Regions from separate parts of the Chromobacterium subtsugae genome, predicted to be linked through region 1. Evidence: predicted binding sites of a transcription regulator. Region 1 holds the regulator's gene; each other region holds the start of a gene.
The links. The regulator sigma-54, encoded in region 1, starts transcription at its own class of promoters, with help from an activator protein. The targets are predictions, from matches to a motif close to CTGGCACGCTTCATGCTT.
Positions count from the first base shown of each region.

Region 2: glnK (P-II family nitrogen regulator) is a predicted target of sigma-54. The motif match lies at 1,363-1,380, and genes of this name have one in related genera.
Region 3: flgB (flagellar basal body rod protein FlgB) is a predicted target of sigma-54. The motif match lies at 1,996-2,013, and genes of this name have one in related genera.
Region 4: adh (aldehyde dehydrogenase) is a predicted target of sigma-54. The motif match lies at 1,673-1,690, and genes of this name have one in related genera.

Region 1 covers NZ_CP142381.1:1,575,177-1,578,565, reverse strand. The annotation lists gene lptC (LPS export ABC transporter periplasmic protein LptC) at 1-107, shown strand, start outside; gene lptA (lipopolysaccharide transport periplasmic protein LptA) at 97-651, shown strand; gene lptB (LPS export ABC transporter ATP-binding protein) at 654-1,382, shown strand; gene U6115_RS07780 (RNA polymerase factor sigma-54) at 1,386-2,789, shown strand; gene hpf (ribosome hibernation-promoting factor, HPF/YfiA family) at 2,857-3,183, shown strand; gene ptsN (PTS IIA-like nitrogen regulatory protein PtsN) at 3,306-3,389, shown strand, end outside.
Region 2 covers NZ_CP142381.1:4,313,358-4,316,746, reverse strand. The annotation lists gene U6115_RS20590 (ammonium transporter) at 1-940, opposite strand, end outside; gene glnK (P-II family nitrogen regulator) at 968-1,306, opposite strand; gene U6115_RS20580 (accessory factor UbiK family protein) at 1,644-1,931, shown strand; gene U6115_RS20575 (YifB family Mg chelatase-like AAA ATPase) at 1,938-3,389, shown strand, end outside.
Region 3 covers NZ_CP142381.1:2,011,077-2,014,465, forward strand. The annotation lists gene U6115_RS09975 (EAL domain-containing protein) at 1-82, shown strand, start outside; gene U6115_RS09980 (hypothetical protein) at 155-982, shown strand; gene U6115_RS09985 (response regulator) at 986-1,783, opposite strand; gene flgB (flagellar basal body rod protein FlgB) at 2,041-2,451, shown strand; gene flgC (flagellar basal body rod protein FlgC) at 2,458-2,868, shown strand; gene U6115_RS10000 (flagellar hook assembly protein FlgD) at 2,892-3,389, shown strand, end outside.
Region 4 covers NZ_CP142381.1:392,089-395,477, reverse strand. The annotation lists gene adh (aldehyde dehydrogenase) at 112-1,617, opposite strand; gene U6115_RS01940 (sigma-54-dependent Fis family transcriptional regulator) at 1,895-3,389, shown strand, end outside.

The DNA of each region.
Region 1 (3,389 bases):
TGGTCTACCATGGCAAGTCGGTGGCCCACTCCATCGGCTTCGTCTACCAGCAGCCGCTGGGCCTGCTCAACCTGCTGTCCACCACCAAGATCATCTATGCCAAATAAGACCCGCATCCTGCTGGCCAGCCTGCTGCTGGCGGCTTCAGCCCTGACGCACGCCGAACAGGCCGACAGCACCAAGCCCATGGAAATCACCAGCGACAACGGCTGCACCATGGACCAGATCAAAGGCGTATCCACCTGCGAAGGCAATGTGGTGGTGATCCAGGGCACCCTGCGGCTGAACGCCGACAAGGTGGTGGCCACCCAGGACAAGCAAGGCAACCAGACGCTGCAGGCCACCGGCCGCATCGTCACCTTCCGCCAGAAAATGGACAACAACGGCGGCTGGGTGGAGGGCCAGGCCAGCAAGCTCGACTACAGCAGCGCCGGCCACTTGGCCGTGCTCACCGGCAACGCCCGCGTCAAGCGCAACGGCGATCTCGCCATCGGCAACGTGATCAGCTACGACACCCGCAGCGAAACCTATCAGGTGCAGGGCGGCGGCGCCGGCAATGCCGGCAAGGGCCGCACCACCGTGATCCTGCAGCCCAAAAACGCAGCCTCGCAGCCCGCGGCGGCCAAGCCGGCCGGAGCCGCCAAACCATGAACATGAAGCACAGCGTACTCACCGTCTCCCGCCTGAAGAAGCGCTTCAAGAAGCGCACCGTGGTCAAGGATGTGTCCCTGCAGATCGAAAGCGGCGAAGTCGTCGGCCTGCTGGGCCCCAACGGCGCCGGCAAAACCACCAGTTTTTACATGATCGTCGGCCTGGTCGGCGCCGACGACGGCGACATCCGGCTGGACGACGCTTCCATCACCCGCTACCCGATCCACCAGCGCGCGCAGCTGGGCCTCGGCTATCTGCCGCAGGAAGCGTCGATCTTCCGCCGCATGACGGTGGAGGAAAACATCGCGTCCATCCTGGAAATCTCCGGCCGCAAGGGCAAGGAGCTGGAAAAAGAGCTGGACCTGCTGCTGGACGATCTCAACATCGCCCACCTGCGCGACAGCAACGCCTTGTCGCTGTCCGGCGGCGAGCGTCGCCGGGTGGAAATCGCCCGCGTGCTGGCCACCCGCCCGCGCTTCATCCTGCTGGACGAGCCGTTCGCCGGCGTCGATCCGATCGCGGTGATCGACATCCAGAAGATCATCTCCTTCCTGAAGGGCCGCGGCATCGGCGTGCTGATCACCGACCACAATGTCCGCGAAACGCTGCGCATCTGCGACCGCGCCTACATCATCAGCGACGGCTCGGTGCTGGCCTCCGGCGAGCCGGAAGAGCTGGTCAACAACGAAAGAGTGCGCGAGGTCTACCTCGGCGAGCATTTCCACCTGTAAGCGATGAAACAGGCCCTTCAGCTCAAGGTATCGCAACAGCTGACGCTGACGCCGCAGCTGCAGCAATCGATCAAACTGCTGCAGCTGTCCACGCTGGATCTGCAAACCGAGGTGGAACGCTTCCTGCTGGACAATCCGCTGCTGGAGCGCGGCGACGAGCCGCGCGACGCCGAAGCCGCGCCCGAAGGCCAGGACAGCCGCGAAACCGCCGCCGACGAGGCACCGGACAGCCATGACGACGGCGCCGGCGGCGAACTGCTGGAATGGGGCGCCGGCAGCCGCCAGGGCGGCGACGACGACTACGACCCCATGCTCAACGTGCCGTGCCAGGTCAGCCTGCGCGAGCACCTGCTGGCGCAACTGGGCGAAATCGCGCTGGCCGGCCGCGATCTGGCCATCGTCCGGCTGCTGATCGAAGAGCTGGACGACGACGGCTACCTGCCGCTCAGCCTGGACGAACTGGCCAGCCACCTGCCGCTGGAGCTGGAGCTGGAAAGCGACGAGCTGGCGGTGGGCCTCAAGCTGCTGCAGCAATTCGATCCCGCCGGCGTCGGCGCGCGCTCGCTGGCCGAATCGCTGCAGCTGCAACTGCAGCGGCTGGCCGCGGACGAAGCCGGCCGGGCGCTGGCGCTGGCCATCGCGCGCGAGCACCTGGCGCTGCTGGGCGGCCGCGACTACGCCAAACTGAAGAAAACACTGGGCTGCGGCGACGCCGAGCTGCGCGCCGCCCAGGCGCTGATCGCCCGCCTCAACCCCCACCCCGCCACCGGCTTCAGCCACGGCGACGTCCATTACGTGATTCCGGACATCAGCGTGCGCAAGCGGCGCGGCCGCTGGGTCGCCGAACTGAACCGCTCCGCCATGCCCAGGCTGCGGGTCAACCGCCTCTACGAGCGCATGCTGGCCGACAGCCGCGGCCAGGCGGGCGAAATGGCCGGCCGGCTGCAGGAGGCGCGCTGGCTGGTGAAGAACATCCAGCAGCGATTTGACACCATCCTGAAAGTGGCGGAAGCTATCGTTGACAGGCAACAATCGTTCTTTGAACACGGCGAAGTGGCGATGCGGCCGCTGATCCTGCGCGACATCGCGGATGAGCTGGGCCTGCACGAATCCACGGTTTCCCGCTCCACCAGCCAGAAATACCTGCTCTGCCCGCGCGGCCTGTTCGAGCTCAAGTATTTCTTCGGCAGCGCGCTGGAAACCGATAGTGGAGGCGAGTGCTCCGCCACCGCCATCAAGGCTCGCATACGCGGCATGATAGACAGCGAGGACAGCGGCAAGCCGCTGTCGGACAGCGCCATCGCCGATGCGTTAGGCAAGCAGGGAATTCAGGTTGCCAGACGCACCGTAGCCAAGTATCGTGAAGCCATGCAGATTCCGGCGGTGAATCTGCGCAAGGCTCTGTAGCAAGCCTTGGGGAATACATGCCGCCCGACAACCCGACCGGGCGGCCAACACCAGAAGGAGCTAGGGTATGAACCTCAAAGTAACCGGTCTGCACCTGGAAGTTACCCCGTCGCTGCGCGAATACATCGAAAGCAAACTGGAGCGCATCACCCGCCACGTCGACCACGTGATCGACATCTCCGTCACCCTGTCGGTAGACAAGCTGGTCCAGAAGGCCGAAGTCAACGTCCACCTGTCCGGCAAGGACCTCCACCTCGAAGCCTCCGAGGCCGACCTCTACGCCGCCATCGACCTGCTGATGGACAAGCTGGACCGCCAGGTTCTGAAGTACAAGGAAAAGCTCACCGAACACCGGGCGCAGAGCTCCGGCGAAGTTTCTCAAGCCTCGCTGTGACCGCCTGAAGAAAGCCACGGGAACCATCCGGTTCCCGTTTTTCTTTGCGCTTGCCGGTTTTCAGTACTATCAAGGCAACGTAGAATTCCGGGTTTATCCAAGAGCCGCATGCATAATCCAATATGAATCTCATCGGCAAGATCCTGACTCCGGACCATGTATTGCTGGATCTGGACGTCTCCAGCAAGAAGCGGGTATTCGAACAG
Region 2 (3,389 bases), 2.0 Mb from region 1:
GGGTGATGGCCACCAGGCCGGCCACCGCGCCGGAAGCGATGCCCAGCACCGACGGCTTCTTCTTGGTCGCCCATTCGGCGAACATCCAGGCCAGCGCGGCCATCGCGGTGGCGACCTGGGTGGTCACCATCGCCATCCCGGCGCGGCCGTCGGCGGCGCCGGCCGAACCAGCGTTGAAGCCGAACCAGCCCACCCACAGCATCGAGGCGCCCACCAGCGTCAGGATCAGGTTATGCGGCGGCATGGCCTCCTTGCCGAAGCCGACGCGCTTGCCCAGCACCAGCGCGGTCACCAGGCCGGCCACGCCGGCGTTGATGTGCACCACGGTGCCGCCGGCGAAGTCCAGCACGCCCTTGTCGCCCATCCAGCCGCCCGGCGCCCACACCCAGTGCGCCACCGGCACGTATACCAGCAACGACCACAGCGCCATGAACACCAGCATCGCCGAGAATTTCATCCGCTCGGCGAAGGCGCCGGTGATCAACGCCGGGGTGATGATGGCGAAGGTCATCTGGAAGGTCATGAACACCGATTCCGGTATGGTGCCGGCCAGCGGGTGCACGGCCAGCTTGCCGGCGTCCTTCATGTACACCATGCCGTCCAGCATGAAGCGCGACAGATCGCCCAGGTAGGGCGTGCCGACGGTGAAGGCCAGGCTGTAGCCGATCACCGCCCACAGCACAGTCACCAGCGCGGTGATGGCGAAGCTTTGCATCAGGGTAGCCAGCACGTTCTTCTTGCGGACCATCCCGCCGTAGAACAGCGCCAGGCCGGGAATGGTCATGAACAGCACCAGGGCGGTGGAGGTCAGCATCCAGGCGGTGTCGCCGGAATTGATCACCTTGGCGGCGGCCACGGCCGGGCCGGCGGGCGCGTCGGCCAGGGCCGGCAGAGACAGGGCGGCAAGGCCGCCGCACATTGCAGCGAGTATCTTTTTCATTATGGTTTCCCCAGTTTCACACAGCGGTCAGACCGCGTCGGCGCCGGTTTCGCCGGTGCGGATGCGGATCACCTGCTCCAGGTCGTAGACGAAGATCTTGCCGTCGCCGATTTTGCCGGTGCGGGCGGACTTTTCGATGGCTTCCACCACCTGGTCCAGCAGGGCGTCGTCAATGGCGATTTCCAGCTTTACCTTGGGCAGGAAGTCCACGACGTATTCGGCGCCGCGGTAGAGTTCGGTATGGCCTTTCTGGCGGCCGAAACCCTTTACCTCGGATACGGTGACGCCTTGCACGCCAATGGCGGACAGGGCTTCGCGGACTTCGTCAAGCTTGAACGGCTTGATCACGGCTGTGACGAGTTTCATGGCGGCTCCTTCTCGGACGATCAAGTGAGGGACAACGATTTGGCTGCCTGGCTGTTATGCATGAATCGTGCCAGGCGAGCGCGGGCGCAGATTGAATTGTTGTGCGCCGCAAAAAAAGCCGCTCTGGCCTTTCTGGCACTTTCCTTGTGCGCAGAGGCTGTTTAGTCTGCCCCGTTTTGGTGCGCCGTTGCGCCGCAGCATGCCTGCCTGCTGAGGGAGGGCGAGCCACGGCCAGCGGAAAGAGGGAATCGATGCCCATGGGGACAGGAAGACGCGAGTTCGGCGCGGCTTTTTGCTACACTCGCCATAGATCAAGACACACGCAGGAGCCGTCACCATGTTGAGCCAGAAACTGTTTGAAGAAATCAGCGCCAAGATCAGCGAAACCATCGCCGCCAGCCCGGCCAAAGACCTGGAAAAGAACGTGAAGGCCATGATGGCTTCCACCTTTTCCCGGATGGATCTGGTGACGCGCGAGGAATTCGATGTCCAGCAGGCGGTGCTGGCGCGTACCCGCGAGCAGCTGGCGGCGCTGGAAGCGCGCCTGGCGCGCGTCGAGGCGGCGGCCTTTCCCGATGAGGCGGCTGCCCGGGTGGAGGAGCAGTCGGAACTCGGCCACTCCTGAGTCGCCATGACATTGGCGGTGGTGGCGAGCAGGGCGCTGTCCGGGCTTGACGCCCCGGAGGTGGCCGTCGAGGTCCACCTCGCCAATGGCCTGCCGGCGTTCAATATCGTCGGCTTGCCCGATACCGAGGTCAAGGAAAGCCGCGACCGCGTGCGCGCCGCCATCTTGACCTCGGGCTTCGAATTTCCCGCGCGCAAGATCACGGTCAATCTGGCCCCGGCCGATCTGCCCAAGGATTCCGGCCGTTTCGACCTGCCGATCGCCATCGGCATCCTGCTGGCGTCCGGCCAAGTGCAAAATCCTGACATTTCCCGCTATGAATTCGCCGGCGAGCTGGCGCTGAGCGGCGCCGTGCGCCCGGTGCGCGGCGCGTTGGCGATGGCCTGCCAGTGCCATGCGGCCCGCCGCGCCTTCGTGCTGCCGGCTGCCAGCGCGGCAGAGGCCGCGGTGGTGGCGGAGGCGCAGATTTACGGGGTGCGTTCGCTGCTGGAGGCCTGCGCGTTTCTCAACGGGCTGCAAACCTTGCAGCCCTCGGTTCCGGCTGACGGCGGAGCCTGGCCGAACTATCCGGATCTGCAGGATGTCAAAGGCCAGTCAGCGGCTCGCGGCGCGCTGGAGATCGCGGCCGCCGGCGGTCACAGCCTGCTGCTGATGGGGCCGCCGGGCACCGGCAAGTCGATGCTGGCGGCGCGGCTGCCTGGCTTGTTGCCGCGGCTGTCCGAACAGGAGGCGCTGGAGTCCGCTGCGCTGCTGTCGTTGGGCTCGCAAGGGTTTCTGGCCTCGAACTGGCGTTTGCGTCCGTTTCGGGCGCCGCACCACACCGCTTCCGCGGTGGCGCTGGTGGGCGGCGGCAGCGACCCGCGGCCTGGCGAGATCAGCCTGGCGCACCACGGCGTGCTGTTTCTCGACGAGTTGCCGGAGTTCGACCGCCGCGTGCTGGAAGTGCTGCGCGAGCCGATGGAAAGCGGGGTGATCCATATCTCGCGCGCGGCGCGCCAGGCCAGCTTTCCGGCGCGCTTCCAGCTGGTGGCGGCGATGAACCCATGCCCCTGCGGCTATCATGGGCACCCATCGGGGCGCTGCCAGTGCACGCCCGAGCAGGTGGGGCGATATCGCGGTAAAATCTCCGGCCCCTTGCTGGACAGAATCGACCTGCATATAGAGGTGCCGGCGCTGACGGCGGCCGAATTGCAGTCGGCCAGTCCGGGCGAAAGCAGCGAGCAGGTGAGGTTGCGTGTGCATGCCGCCAGGACTTGCCAGCTGGGACGCCAGGGCGGCCTGAATTCGGCCTTGCAAGGCGCGGAGCTGGAGCGGCACTGCGAGGCGAGCGCGGATGCCTTGGCCGTGCTGGGCAAGGCTTTGCAGCAGCTTGGCTTGTCGGCGCGCGCTTATCATCGGATACTGCGGGTTTCGCGCACCATCGCGGACTTGCAAGGCGAGGCGAAGATAGGCCGCAGC
Region 3 (3,389 bases), 440 kb from region 1:
TTCCGGCATTGTCGAGGACCGGCGCCATGCCCAGCGCCGCTCGTCGACGGGGCGGCGCGCATCGTACCGGGGTGGAGGATAGGGCTGGCGGGTTGGGGCGCGGGGCCGTGTTTGTTACAATGCGGCCCTTTTTCGTTTGTAAGGAAGCAGTGGAATGGAGTATGCCGTGCAGCGCTACGCGGCCACCCGGCCTTGGGCCAAGCGGGTGGGCCAGCTATATGTCCAGGCAGCGCAGGTCGCCGAGGCGAGGGCGCAGATGAAGGATGTGATCCGGCGTGAGCTGGAGCGCGCGGCGCAGGTATTCGAGATTCCGCAGTCGGCGATAGGCTGCGAGCTGGCGCTGGCCGAGGCCTGGGGGCATTTCGTCCGCCAGGGCCGGGTGGTGTCGCATTTGCGGGACGCGCTGGCGCTGGCGCTGGGGCAGACCCGGCAGCCGGGCAATCTGCCGGATACGCTGGCCTTGCCGGCCGAGGCGTTCTTCCTGCATGTGCCGGGCGAGGGCGGGGCCTTTGTCGCGCACCAGCCGGAGCGGCGCGCCTTGCTGCTGACCCTGGTGCGGATGGGTTTCGCGCCGGACGGCGTCAACTGGCTGCAGGCCGCCGATCAGGTGGAGGTGGTCCGGGTGGAGTATCCGGGCGAGTTGGCGCCGCAATTGGCCGAGGTGGGCGAGACATGGCATGGCCTGTTGGCGGCGGTGCTCAATGGCCTGGCGATGATGACCCAGCCCAAGCTGGAGCGGGTGAAGGGCTGGGAAGCCGGGGCGCCGGCCGAATGGGTGGCCGCCGCCGGGCATCCGACCTGCGCCAAGACCCGGCAAAAGGCGCGTAGCCAGCTGCTGAAAGCCGGCTTCGGCGAAATCACTTTCTGCGAGGCGGCGGATCTGGCTGCCGGAGCGGACTATTCCAGCCAGGGTTACTGGCGCCGGCAGGCGCTGGGCGGCGACAAGGGCCATTCGCGCCTGGTGTGGGTGGCGCCGCGCTGAGCGCTAATATTCGTTGAGCAGCCGGCGGACCAGTTCGCGCAGCTTGTCGATGTCGAAGGGTTTGCTACAGCAGGCGGCGATGCCGGCGTCTTCCAGTTCGGCCTGTCCGACATGCTCGCTGTCGCTGGTGATCATCAGGATGGGCGCTCCTTCCTGCGTGCCGCTGGCGCGGATGCGCCGCGCCAGCTCCATGCCGTCCATCTGCGGCATGTGATAGTCGGTGATGATCAGCTGGAACGCCTCCTGCTCTATCAGCTGCAACGCCCGCTCGCCGCCGCTGCTCTCGCAAAAGTGTTCGAAGCCCAGCTTCTCCAGCACCTGGCGGATGTGGTGGCGCGAGGTGCTGCTGTCGTCGATGATCAGCACGTTCATCAGCGCCATGTCGGCGTCCACTTCCGCGCCCAGGCTGTCGCAGTTGATGAAGCTCATCACCGATTGCATGGCGGCGTGCAGCTCTTCTTCGCTGAACGGTTTGGGCAGGATGGCCAAACTGCCGGCCTGGCGGATGGACTCCAGCCGCTCCTGCTTGGTTTCGCTGGAGATCAGGATGAAAGGGACGTCGTACAGGTCATGGCTGTCGCGCAGCGTCTGCACCAACTGGCTGCCGGTCATGTCCGGCAGGTGGTAGGCGCTGATCACCAGATTTGGCATGCGCTCGCGCGCCTGCTGGATCAACTCTTCGCCGTTCGGGTGGATTTGGATCTGGGCGGCGCCCAGCGCCTCCAGCGCCTTGGTGATGATCTGGGCCTGGACCGGCGAGGGCTCGGCCAGGGAGATCAGTAATTGTTCTAGAGCCAGCATGCCTCTGCTCCTGCATTGCGCTTTATTGCATTATTGACGGTTTTGGCACGATTTTTCTCATCGGGCAAGCAAAATCCTCAACAAAGCTGATCTGGCGCGGGCGGAAGGCCTTGGCGGCAAGTTTTGCCGCTTGCCGGCGCGGCGTGCGGCGGGTTTTTTGCCGGGGATTGGCGAGAGGCTTTTAAAACAAGGATTTGGGCGCGTCGCGTGGGCTGGCACGCTTTGTGCTTTATCGATGGCCAGCAAGGAGGTTGTTCATGCTAGACAAGATTGCCCACTATTTCGATTTCCAGCAGCGCGCGCTGAATCTGCAGGCCTATCGCGCCGAGGTGATAGGCAGCAACATCGCCAATGCGGAAACCCCGTACTACAAGGCGGTGGATTTCGATTTCAAGGCAGCCTTGCAGGCGCAGCAGGACAAGCAGGGCAAGCTGGCCATGGCGGTGACCGATCCGCGCCACCTCGCCAGCGAGGCCGGCGGCGTCAACGCCAACGTGCCGATGCAGTACCGCAATGCGGTGCAGCCCAGCCTGGACGGCAACACGGTGGACATGGACGTCGAGCGCGGCGCCTTCGCCGACAACGCCTTGCAGTACCAGACCACGCTGACCTTCCTCGGCAAGCGCATCAGCAGTCTGAATTCGGCCATTCAAGGTTCCGGGAGTTAAGGTTAGATGTCTCTGTCGAATCTGTTCAATATCTCCGGCTCGGCGCTGTCGGCGCAGTCGATGCGGCTCAACGTGGTGGCCAGCAACCTCGCCAACGCGGAAAGCGCCACCAGCTCCACCGGTCAGCCCTACAAGGGCAGGCATGTGGTGTTCACCGCGGTGCCGGTGGACGCGGCGCAGCCGCAGGTGGCCGGCGTGAGAGTCACTTCGGTGGTTGAGGATCAATCGCCGCCGCGGCTGAAGTACGAGCCGGGCAACCCGCTGGCGGACGAGCGCGGCTATGTGACCATGCCCAACGTCAATCCGGTGGAAGAGATGGCCGACATGATCGCCGCTTCGCGGGCCTATCAGAACAATGTCGAAATGATGAACACCGCCAAGAGTCTGCTGCAGAAAACCCTGCAGCTGGGTCAGTAAATTTTATCGCAAGGATGACGGCCATGGCCTCCGCTACCAGTGCAACCTCCCCGTTCAACTACAACTCGCTGAACAACCAGCCCGCTCCGGGCAGCACTTCCGTCCAGGCCGCCAACGGCTCGTCCACCGGCAGCGGCACCGCGGCCGCCAGCGCCCAATCCCTGCAGAACAACTTCCTCACCCTGCTGACCGCGCAGTTGAACGCGCAGGATCCGCTCAATCCGATGGACAACAGCCAGTTGACCAGCCAGATGGCTCAGATCAGCCAGGTTTCGGGCCTGCAGACGCTGAACCAGACCATGCAGCAGCTGGTGACGGCGCAAAACTCCACCCAGTCGCTGATGGCCTCCAGCATGATAGGCAAGAACGTGATGGTGGCGGGCAACGCCCTCACCGCGCCGGCGGCGGGCAAGACCGTGCAGGCCGGCGTGGTGCTGAGCGGCCCGGCCGCGTCGGTGACCATCAGCGTGCTGGACAAGAACGGCAACGTGGTGGATTCGGTTCCACTGACCAATCCGGGC
Region 4 (3,389 bases), 1.2 Mb from region 1:
AAATGCTCCTCTCGGCAGCCTTCATCCCCGCCGCCACGCTGCTCATGAAAAAAACCGCCCGAGATGGGCGGCTTTGCAAAACCGCGGCGCCGGCCCAAGGACCGCGCCGGCTCAGAAAAAGCCCAGCTTGTCCTCGCCGTAGCTGACCAGCAGATTCTTGGTTTGCTGGTAGTGGTCCAGCATCATCTTGTGCGTTTCGCGGCCGATGCCGGACTGCTTGTAGCCGCCGAAGGCCGCATGCGCCGGGTAAGCGTGGTAACAGTTGGTCCAGACGCGGCCAGCCTCGATGTGGCGGCCCATGAAGAAGGCGGTATTGATGTTGCGCGACCAAACGCCGGCGCCCAGTCCGTACAGGGTGTCGTTGGCGATGGCCAGCGCCTCGTCGCGGTCCTTGAAGGTGGTCACCGACACCACCGGGCCGAAGATTTCCTCCTGGAAGATGCGCATCTTGTTGTTGCCGGCGAACACCGTCGGCTGGATGTAGAAGCCGCCGGCCAGCTCGCCGGCCAGTTGCGCGCGCGCGCCGCCGGCCAGCACCTTGGCGCCTTCGTCGCGGCCGATGGCGAGGTAGCTCTGGATCTTGTCCATCTGCTCCTGCGACGCCTGGGCGCCTATCATGGTGGCCGGGTCCAGCGGGTTGCCCTGCTGGATGGCGGCGACGCGTTTCAGCGCCTTTTCCATGAAGCGGTCGTAGATGGATTCATGGATCAGCGCGCGGCTGGGGCAGGTGCACACCTCGCCCTGGTTCAGCGCGAACATCACGAAGCCTTCGATGGCCTTGTCGAAGAAGGCGTCGTCCTGCGCCGCCACGTCGTCGAAGAAAATGTTGGGCGACTTGCCGCCCAGCTCCAGCGTCACCGGAATCAGGTTCTGGCTGGCGTACTGCATGATCAGCCGGCCGGTGCCGGTTTCGCCGGTGAAGGCGATCTTGGCGATGCGCTTGGAGCTGGCCAGCGGCTTGCCGGCTTCCACGCCGAAGCCGTTGACCACATTGAGCACGCCCGGCGGCAGCAGGTCGCCCACCAGTTCCATCAGCACCAGGATGGACAGCGGCGTCTGCTCGGCCGGCTTCAGCACCACGCAGTTGCCGGCCGCCAGCGCCGGCGCCAGCTTCCACGCCGCCATCAGGATGGGGAAGTTCCACGGGATGATCTGGCCCACCACGCCCAGAGGCTCGTGGAAGTGGTAGGACACGGTGTTGGCGTCGATTTCGCCCAGGCTGCCTTCCTGCGCGCGCACGCAGGCGGCGAAGTAGCGGAAATGATCGATGGCCAGAGGAATGTCGGCGGCGCGGGTTTCGCGGATCGGCTTGCCGTTGTCCCAGGTTTCCACCTCGGCCAGCAGGTTCAGATTGGCCTCCATCCGGTCGGCGATCTTGTTCAGGACGATGGCGCGCTCGGTCACCGGCGTATGGCCCCACTTGAAACGGGCGGCGTGGGCGGCATCCAACGCCAGCTCAACGTCTTGCTCGTCCGAGCGCGGAATCTCGCACAAGGTCTTGCCGGTGATCGGGGTGACGTTTTCGAAATAGCGGCCGTTCACCGGCGGCACCCATTGGCCGCCGATGAAATTGGCGTAACGCGTCTTCAATTGAAATCCAGGTTGCAGGCTTGCCATCTTCAGTCTCCTCGTCTGGTGGATGGTGGCTATCCGTTCAGCGGATTGCGCAACAGCGCAAGCGCCGTGCCAGATTTATGATTTTTGCATTGCATCATCGCGCCGGCCCTTGCAAGGCGAAGCCGCCGGACTCTCCATTGCGCAACGCAGCAAACCTCTCGCGGAATCAAGGAATTGCCAAGCGAGCGGATGCGGCGATAATCGGCCGTATCGCCAATCAAACTGTCTCGCGCCGCGACACCTGTCGCAGCGTGGCGAGGCAGGCCAGGAGCCGCGCATGAACGCTGTCCGCAGTTTGCCGCTGGGCGAGATCCGCCGCCGTTTCTTCACCGGCCAGCCCTTGCCCGGCCAGGCGCTGCCGCCACCCATCCTGCACTCCTGGCAACGCTGCCGCAGCCTGGGCCTGCCGGCCGGCGGCGGCGGCGGCGGCGGCGACAAGCTGAGCCCGATGGAGCTGAACGAAAGGCAGCAGGCGAACCAGGACTGGCTGGCGCCGGCCGCGCCGGCGCTGGCCGGCTTGTACGAACAAGTGGCCAGCCAGCAGCTGGCGCTGGTGGTGGCCGACAGCCGCGGCCTGATCCTGGACGAGTGCGGACATATCGATTTTCTGAACAAGGCCGAGCGGCTGGCGCTGACGCCGGGCATGGACTGGAGCGAGGCCGCGCGCGGCACCAACGCCATCGGCACCGCGCTGGCCGCGATGGACAGCGTGCTGGTGCGCGGCGGCGAGCATTACCTGGAGCGCAACCGGGTGCTGGCCTGCGCCGCCGCGCCCTTGCTCGGCCCACAGGGACAGTTGCTAGGCGCGCTGGACATCAGCGGCGCCAGCCGCAAGCTGGGGCCGCCGCAAATCCTGGCGCTGCACGCCGCGCGCGGCCAGATCGAGGCGCGCTTGCTGGAGGACGCCGCCCGCCACGGCTGGCTGCTATGCCTGCACGCCGATCCGCGCCTGCTGGACGCGCCCTCCGCCTGCAAGCTGGTTTTCGACGGCGATGGCCGCCTGCTGGCCGCCAACCGCCCGGGTTTGGCGCTGTGCGGTCTGGAAGCCGGCGGCTGGCAGGCGCGCCATTTCGCCGCGCTGTTCGGCCAAAGCCTGGAGCACTGGCTGCAACGCCATGGCCAGGCCATCGGCGCGCTGCGAATCGGCGCGCAACGATTCTCCGCCCGGCTGAAGCCGCCGGCTCCCGCCCAATCGGCCGCGTCTGCCAGCCGTTCGCCTCGGTCCGCGCCGCCGGCGAAAGCAGCGCCCACCGCCGCCATCGCGCCGCTGGACGGCGCGCCGCCCGAATTGTTCGCCGCCGCGCGCAAGCTGCTGGAGGCCGACATTCCGGTGCTGATCCTGGGAGAAACCGGCACCGGCAAGGACCGGTTGGCGCGCGCGCTGCATGGCGCCGGCAGCCGCCGCGGCCAACCCTTCGTCGCGGTCAACTGCGCCGCCATTCCCGAAGGCCTGATCGAGGCCGAGCTGTTCGGCTATCTGCCCGGCGCCTATACCGGCGCCAACCGCCAGGGCAGCAAGGGCAGGTTGCGCGAGGCCGACGGCGGCGTGCTGTTCCTGGACGAAATCGGCGACATGCCGCTGGCCCTGCAGGCGCGGCTGCTGCGGGTGCTGCAGGAGCGCGAAGTGACGCCGCTGGGCGGCGGGCCGGCGCAACAGCTGGACATCCGGCTGATCTGCGCCACCCACCGCGACCTGCGCGCCAAGGTGGACGAGGGCGCTTTCCGCGCCGACCTGTATTACCGGCTCTGCCACTATCCGCTCAGCCTGCCGC